DNA from 2 places in the Moritella sp. 5 genome. Region 1 is predicted to be linked to the other one. Evidence: predicted binding sites of a transcription regulator. Region 1 holds the regulator's gene; the other holds the start of a gene.
What was found. The regulator FliA, encoded in region 1, starts transcription of late flagellar genes. The targets are predictions, from matches to a motif close to CTAAAGNTNNNNNNNNNNNNGCCGATA.
Positions count from the first base shown of each region.

Region 2: the regulator FliA is predicted to act here: its motif matches at 2,739-2,765, upstream of HWV01_RS04655 (flagellin).

Region 1 covers NZ_CP056122.1:1,146,083-1,150,503, forward strand. Annotated here, with positions in the region: gene flhF (flagellar biosynthesis protein FlhF) at 1-1,430, shown strand, start outside; gene HWV01_RS05295 (MinD/ParA family protein) at 1,433-2,308, shown strand; gene HWV01_RS05300 (RNA polymerase sigma factor FliA) at 2,310-3,035, shown strand; gene cheY (chemotaxis response regulator CheY) at 3,135-3,518, shown strand; gene HWV01_RS05310 (protein phosphatase CheZ) at 3,531-4,283, shown strand; gene HWV01_RS05315 (chemotaxis protein CheA) at 4,295-4,421, shown strand, end outside.
Region 2 covers NZ_CP056122.1:1,013,795-1,018,215, reverse strand. Annotated here, with positions in the region: gene fliD (flagellar filament capping protein FliD) at 1-1,261, opposite strand, end outside; gene HWV01_RS04660 (flagellar protein FlaG) at 1,352-1,765, opposite strand; gene HWV01_RS04655 (flagellin) at 1,825-2,646, opposite strand; gene HWV01_RS04650 (flagellin) at 3,018-3,845, opposite strand; gene HWV01_RS04645 (flagellin) at 4,316-4,421, opposite strand, start outside.

The sequences.
Region 1 (4,421 bases):
GCCCCGACGCTGTTATTATGTCTAACAAAAAGGTCACCGGCGGCATTGAAATAGTTGCTGCTGTGGATTTCTCTGAAAGTAAGCCTGTCGCACCTGAAAAAGTAAGCGAACCAAAAACTGTAGCAAATAAATCAGAACGTCAACTTTCTGAAGACTCCGTCAATTTATCGGCATCTAAATTCAACTTCAAAAAATTAATGAATAATGAACTGTCACAGCAAGCAGAACCAGAGCGCCCTGTAGCGCCAAATGACTCATTAGCGAGCTTATTGGCACGTCAGCAAGAACATAAACAGCAAATGTCACAAGCAATCAATAACGATGATAATACGCGTGAACAAAATAATTGGGATACCAGTTTTTTAAAGAAACCGGTCGCTCGTCGCTTTGCTGAACGTCCAAATACTGCTCCGGCGACACTCGCAGAGCAAAATGAAATGCGTGATGGTATGGCGCGCTCTTCTCAACAAAGTGGTTATAAGCAGTTTGAGTCGACTACGCCGAAAAGTGACAACCAACAAGACATGAGTGCGATGAAGGCTGAGCTTGCCTCAATCCGAAAGTTGCTTGAGCACCAAGTCTCAGGATTACAGTGGCAGGAAGTTGAACGTAATGAACCTATTCGTGCTATGTTGATCAAACATCTGGTTAAGATTGGCTTTACCGAAGAAGTTGCTGACCAACTAGCTAACTGTGTGGCTGAAAACTGTTCGATTGAGTCGGCTTGGGATCAGATCGAAGCGTTACTGACGGACAGCGTTCTCATTGCGCAAGATGATATTTTGGGTAAAGGTGGTGCTGTTGCATTAGTTGGCCCAACCGGCGTGGGTAAAACGACAACTATCGCCAAATTAGCGGCAAAATTTGCCATGTTGCATGGCTCAGAGAATGTTGCGTTGATTACTACTGATACATATCGTATTGGTGCTCACGAACAATTAGCGACTTACGGCCGTATTATGGGGTGTGTTGTTAAGGTTGCCCGTGATGAAGCAGAATTGGCACAATACTTGTATCAGTTAAGAAGTAAACGTTTAGTCTTGATTGATACTGCCGGGATGGGACAGCGTGACAAGCGTTTATCCGAACAGTTAGATACATTAGTTAATAATGAAAAAGTCGTGATTCGTAACTATTTGGTTGTCCCTGCAACTGCACAGCGTAGGGTTGTACAAGAAACATTAGAGCATTTTCATCATATTCCGTTAGCGGGCTGTATTTTAAGTAAAGTGGATGAAAGTTTAAGCTTAGGTGAGATTTTAAGTGTACTAATACAAAATGAACTACCGATTGCATATATAACAAATGGGCAAAGGGTTCCTGAAGATATAGATTCAGCCAATGCGCAGCAATTAGTTCGTACTGTATTTAACAGAGATACGCTAGAAGAACAAAACGATACGCATTTTTGGTTAGGCGATGATAAATAGTAATGAATAAAAATATTTTTTTCGATCAAGCAAGTGGTCTAAGACAAATGAGTAATAACAAAAAAGTTAAAGTCATTGCCGTTTCAGGTGGTAAAGGTGGCGTAGGTAAAACTAACGTAACACTGAACATGGCAGTATCACTCGCGGCCCAAGGTAAGCGAGTCATGGTTTTAGATGCCGATCTTGGGTTGGCAAATGTGGATGTTTTACTCGGTTTACGCGTACATAAAAATATTTCTCACGTTATTTCGGGTGAATGTACATTAGATGATATTTTGATTGAAGGTCCGAATGGGATCTTAATCGCACCGGCAACATCTGGTACGCGTTCGATGGTTGAGTTATCAATACAAGAACATGCAGGCTTAATCCGTGCGTTTGCAGAATTGAAAACACCTATTGATGTGCTACTGGTTGATACTGCTGCGGGTATTTCGGAGATGGTGTTAAGTTTTTGCCGTGCTTCACAAGATATATTAATGGTGGTGTGTGATGAACCGACATCAATCACGGATGCTTACGCATTAATTAAGTTATTATCAAAAGAACACGGTGTACATCGTTTTAAAATTGTGGCTAATATGGTGCGTAGTTTACGTGAAGGCCAAGAATTATTTACTAAATTGACACGTGTAACGGACCGATTTTTAGATGCAACATTAGAGCTTGTTGCTTGTATTCCGTTTGATAACAGTGTTCGTCAAGCCGTTCGTAAACAGAAAGTGGTTGTAGAAGCATTTCCAAAAGCGCCCGCTTCATTGGCGTTTAGAGCGTTAGCAAGTCGAGCTGCAACTTGGCCAGTACCGAATAAAGTCGGCGGCCATTTGGAGTTCTTCATTGAGAACCTGTTTGAAAACAAAGCTAGGGTAGAAGATTGAAGTGAATAAGGCATCCGCTTACAGTAACATCCAGTCGCAACAGAGTCATGCTGTTGAGCAATTTGGTTTTTTAGTAAAACGAATTGCCCATCACTTGCTTCTACGTTTGCCGCCGAGTGTTCAGTTAGATGATTTAATCCAGTCGGGTATGATTGGATTGCTGGATGCTGCGCGCAATTTTGATGGCTCTAAAGGCGCTAGCTTTGAAACTTATGCTGGTATTCGTATCCGCGGCTCAATGATTGATGAAATGAGACGTGGGGATTGGGTCCCAAGATCGGTGCATAAAAATGGCCGTGATATTGCTGCTGCCATTGACCGTATCGAAAAACAAACGGGTACGGATGCAAAAGATACGGATGTTGCTGAAGAATTAGGCGTAAACCTGACTGACTACCATAGTATGTTGATGGATGTTAATAGTGGGCATATATTGGCGGTCGAAGATTTGACCGCGAGTAATGAAGATGCCTATTCAATTTACGAAGGAAAATCAAGCACTCCTTGTGCTGATTTTTCTGAGCTACGTTTTCAGCAAGCATTAGCAAGCTGCATTAAAACACTACCCGAAAGAGAAAGCTTAGTCTTATCGCTTTATTACGATGAAGAGTTAAATCTAAGAGAGATCGGGGAAGTACTCAGTGTCAGCGAGTCTCGTGTGAGTCAAATACACAGCCAAGCGATGCATCGAGTGAAAGCGCGTATGCATGCTTGGTTAGATGACTAAGTTTAATTGGTACTATTTATCTAGTACTTGAATATTGAAGTAAGATATTTATGGGATCAGGGACTGTGAATATTGTAATTACTTATTTTGGAGAACAACTTGAAAAAGCAAATTAAAATTCTTATTGTCGATGATTTTTCTACGATGAGACGCATCATTAAAAACTTACTTCGTGATCTTGGTTTTAGCAATACCTATGAGGCGGACGACGGCAACACGGCATTACCTATGCTAAAAAATGGCGATTATGATTTTGTTGTCACTGATTGGAATATGCCTGGTATGCAAGGTATTGATCTACTTAAAGAGATCCGTAAAGACCAAGCGCTATGTCATATCCCAGTACTAATGGTTACGGCTGAAGCGAAGCGTGAACAGATTATTGAAGCTGCTCAATCAGGTGTGAATGGTTACATTATTAAACCATTTACAGCGGCGACACTAAAAGAAAAATTAGAGAAGATCTTCGAACGAATTCAATAAGCAAGGATGCGCATGAGTGAACAACAAGAATCGTTGATTTCATTAGAAGACGCTAAAGAACTGGTGACACTGCTAGAGTGTGGTCAGGTAGAAATGGCAAATGAAATAATTACTAAAATTCAGAATACAAATTCAGATGCACTATTTGAAAAAGTGGGTGTGTTAACACGTCAATTACATGATTCATTAGAAGATTTCCAGTTAGATACACGTATTGAAAGCTTAGCTAACGATGAGTTTCCTGATGCTCGAGAGCGTTTGAATTATGTTATTGAGATGACGGATAAAGCGGCAAACAGAACGATGGATGCAGTTGAATCCTGCTTACCAATTGCTGATAGTTTTAACGACCGCATTCAACAAGTGATGCCAAATTGGAAGAACTTGATGAGTCGTGATTTACAATTGGGTCAATTTAAAGAACTTTGTAAATTATTAGACGATTTTCTTCAAGTTTCAGTATCTGATGCCGATAGTTTAAGACAGTATTTAACTGAAATTCTCATGGCGCAAGATTTTCAAGATTTGACTGGTCAAATGATCCGTCGCGTGATTAATTTAGTACAAGAAGTTGAAGTCAAATTAGTTGAAATGTTGACTATGTTTGGTGAGGCTTCAAAACCACTAAATGTAATGACAGAATCAGTTAAAAGTGAAATAAGTGGCATTGAGGCGGAAGGTCCAATCATGAATGCGAGTGAACGCGTTGATGTACTAGACGGCCAAAATGATGTTGATGATTTATTATCAAGTTTAGGATTTTAAGGGAGATATTGATGAGCTTTGATGTTGATGAAGATATTCTACAGGACTTCCTGATTGAAGCATCTGAAATTCTGGAGCTACTCTCTGAACAACTCGTTGATTTAGAAAAAAGCCCAGAAGACGCTGAGTTACTTAATG
Region 2 (4,421 bases), 130 kb from region 1:
CAATACCACGTAAATTATCATTCAGCATATTTTCCTGCTGAGAAATCATCCCCCGATTTCCCAAATTGTTTGCCAACACGCGATTCACTTGTGCCGCAATACCATTATTCCCTGCAAAAAGTTTGCCAAGATCATCTAATGAGTTATTTACTGCATCATTTAAGCGTTGAGTACCAGACTTAGACCCATGCATACCAAACGGATTAACCGCTAACAACCCACCTTCTTCTAACGAAATACCTGCGCCGTATAAGGTGTTTAGTTTCTTATTGGCATCATTAACCACGCCGCCGGTAATACTCTGCAGTTGCTGTTTGATACTTCGTGCGCTTGAGTCATACTTCAAGACACCCGTCTCAGGGTGGGTCAATACATTGATACTCTCCATCAAGGTATTATAACCATCTACAAAGCCGTAAATGAGTTCTTGCACCGCAGCGTGGTCTGTCGACGTTGAAAAATTGGCAGGCTCGTTCAGTTTAGTCAAACTATTGGCAGTAATAGTGACGCCTGATACTGCATGATTAAAGACATTAGTATCTTTGGTTATAGTATTTCCATCCACCGTAATAATCGCATCGGTAGCAGGGTGGCCACCCATACTGGATGAAATAATACTCAAGCTCGAATCTGAGGTGAAAACGGCTAAATCATTTTCTTTACCGCTTTTTTCTGAGGTATAGACAATTTTAGCCCCCAGATCAGAGCTAATTACATTGGCACTAATACCGTAGTTGTCAGGCGCATCGTTAATTTTTTTCTGAATATCTTGTAAAGTATCAGTGACATTAACATTCACTTGGAAAGTATCTTTACCTGCATCAAAGTACAGCATGCCCTGCCCAGGTTTGGTTTCTCGATCAGGTAAAAAATCAGACTCCAATCGCGCACCCTGTGCAAGTTGTTTCACTTCAACATCAAATGCACCTTTTGGTACCACACCTTTCGTTTTAATAGTAATAGGCAACGCAGCGCTATCTACACCGTTACCGGCAGTGGTTTGCTCGACATTTCGGCCTTGATAATTAATATTAGTTTTACTTTGATAAAAAGAGTCCAGATTACCCAATTGGCCAGTAATGGCCTTAAAGTCGGCCAAGCCCGCTTTCAAAGTGCCAATACCAGATAATTCCGTTGTAAGGTCGGTTTCTTTCTTGTTTAAGCGTGTTTCTTTTGGCGTTTTTTCAGCAGTTACAAATGTTGAAATGATCGTTTCCAGATCTAAACCTGAACCTGAACCTGCCATCGTAATACCGGCCATGTGTATCCTTAATTTTCATCAATAGTAATGCGATAGGCAAACAATTGCCTATCGCATTAAACATCAGACTATTTTATCTCGCTGTATTAATCAAACCATCTCATCGAATAAGAGACCTGAACTAGCTGATATATTGTCTTGAAATTGTTCAATGTTAGCGACCATCTTTAAAACCGCTTCTGATGGTAGTTCTTTCAGTGTTTCACCACTTTCAGGATCAACAATTTTAACGACCATACGGCCAGTATCACCATGAACACTAAAGTTTAGCTTCTTATTATTAACATCAAAATTAGCTTGTAGCGTATCCTTTGCTTCAAGCAATTTTTGTTCCAAATTTATATCATTCGCTATTTTTGGTTCAGATAATGAATTTTCGATCGGTAAAACTTGTTCGATTGGTGAAATTAAAACGGCAGGATTCGTTATGACAGGTTCTTTTGTCACAACAGGGTCAGGATTAAAACGAATGCTCTTATGATCCATATTATTATCAATGGACATGGTAACCCCCAAAGACCAAAATGCCCTGCAAAGTGCAGGGCAAATATAAACCTAAACGATTAAAGCAGTGATAGCGCTACTTGTGAGGTTTGATTGGCTTGGCTTAACATCGAACTTGCCGCCTGTTGCTGTACTTGAGTTTGTGCCAGTTTAGCTGACTCGGCAGCAAAATCAGTATCAACAATACGTGATTTAGACGCTGATACATTTTCAGAGATATTGCTGATGTTACGAATCGTTGATGAAAAACGGTTTTGTTTCGCACCTAGATCAGCACGTGTACCCGTTACAGTTTCAAGCGCTGCATCGAGAGCCGTAATTGCTGATTGTGCGCCACCAGCAGATGAAACATTCGTTGTAGTACTACCCACAGCCAACGCTGTCGCATCCATACTTGTTGTCATTTTTAATGTAATGGTTTGGTTCGCATCAGCACCGACTTGAATCTCACGATTGAAATTACCATCAAGTAACTTTTCACCACCAAACGTTGTATCCGTTGATACACGCGTAATTTCAGTTTGTAATTCATTGAATTCTGATTGCAATGCATTACGATCAGCTTGAGAGTTTGAACCATTCGAAGATTGAATTGAAATTACACGCATACGTTGTAACATGTTCGTTGTTTCGTCTAGCGCACCTTCCGCGGTTTGCGCCATTGAAATACCGTCATTTGCATTTCGAGATGCTTGGTTTAAACCATTGACTTGTGACTCTAAACGAGAACCGATTTGTAAACCAGCAGCATCATCCGCAGCGCTATTGATACGCTTACCAGATGATAAACGTTGGAAAGAAGTCTGTAATTCGTTGGTAGCATTACCTAAATGACGTTGTGAATTTAAAGATGCTACATTGGTATTTACATAAACAGCCATATTCGTCTCCTAAAAGAAATCCTGTAAAGGACTGCTGTGTATATAAAATACAGCCCTTATTAATAATCAGTTATTTGTATCGTCATGAAAGTTATCGACAATAAAAATACATCCTTTAGAGTTATTTTTAATTTTTATTTAATTTATTTCCAATTCACTTCGAAACTTGAACTGGCATCCACATTTAACTGTTTAATTTCAACAAATTACAACAAGCACTCAAAAGTGTTGAATAATTGTTAATCAACTCGGCCTAATGTTATAAAAAAGGGAAGGGATAATTTAAAAATTGAAAAGGACATTTCCAAGAATAGAAATGTATTATTTTGGCCCTTTCGAGCCAAAATAATAGGCGATTAGCCTTGCAACTATTAACCTTGTAATAATGACATGGCTACTTGCGATTGCTGGTTCGCTTGGCTCAGCATGGTACTTGCAGCTTGTTGCGATACTTGATTCTGAGCCAGTTTTGCTGATTCAGCGGCAAAATCGGCATCCATAATACGTGACTTAGACGCAGACACATTTTCCGAAATATTAGTTAAATTACGGATCGTTGATGAGAAACGGTTTTGCTTGGCACCCAGATCACCACGGATGTCCGTCACCGTTGCAATTGCGGTATCTAGATTATCAATAGCCTTTTGCGCATTTAAAGGGTTTAAAATATCAGATGTCGCAGTACCAACACCTAAGCCGAGCGCATTCATGTTCGTCGATATTTTTACAGTAATGATTTGATTCGCATCGGGACCGATTTGGAAATCTTGATTAAACGTCGAATTTAATAAATTCATACCACCAAACGTTGTATCCGCAGCCACGCGATTAATTTCTTCTTGCAACTGACCATATTCATTATCCAGTGCAACACGATCTGCGGCACTATTTGAGCCATTCGCAGACTGAATTGATAATACTCGCATACGTTGTAGCATATTGGTGGTTTCGTCTAGTGCACCTTCCGCTGTTTGCGCAAGAGATATGCCATCATTGGCATTACGTGCAGCTTGATTTAAGCCATTAACTTGAGACTCTAAGCGAGAACCAATCTGTAGTCCTGCCGCATCATCTGCAGCGGAGTTAATACGCTTACCAGAAGATAGGCGCTCAAATGATGTTTGTAACGCATTTGTAGAGTTCGTCAAATTACGTTGTGAATTTAAAGATGCTACATTTGTATTTACATATAAGGCCACGGTATCTTCCTTTTTGCTTGTTTCAAATTAAATAAATGTTATGTATCTTAGATAAAGCAATCGGCATGCCAAATACATTTAAAATGAAAACAAAGTTATAACACACTGTTTTTACTTGCAATTAAACTTAACTCTCATTTTTTATCGCGTGGTATATTAATCATTAATAAACCCTAATAACCATCAAGACAAAATTTTGCCGTCATATTGCCAGTTGCGAATGTTCAACAACAAATAATTGTCAGTTGTATTTTTGATGACAAAAAATGACACTACCAGTACAAGTAAACAATGATTTTAAAGATAAGATTTAATATCGAAATGATTAAAATTCGGTGTAATAAAAGAGAGTAGAGAGTAGGAAGGTAAAATACTTTTACCTATACGCTTACATAGGGCAATAATGATAAGGATATAGGTAAAAGCAATATATTAGGCGGCCCCAAAGGGGCCAGAGGGAGCCCCCCCTCTTAGCCTAATAACGACATAGCAACTTGAGATTGTTGATTAGCTTGACTTAGCATTGTGCTTGCAGCTTGCTGAGAAACTTGATTTTGCGCTAATTTCGCAGATTCA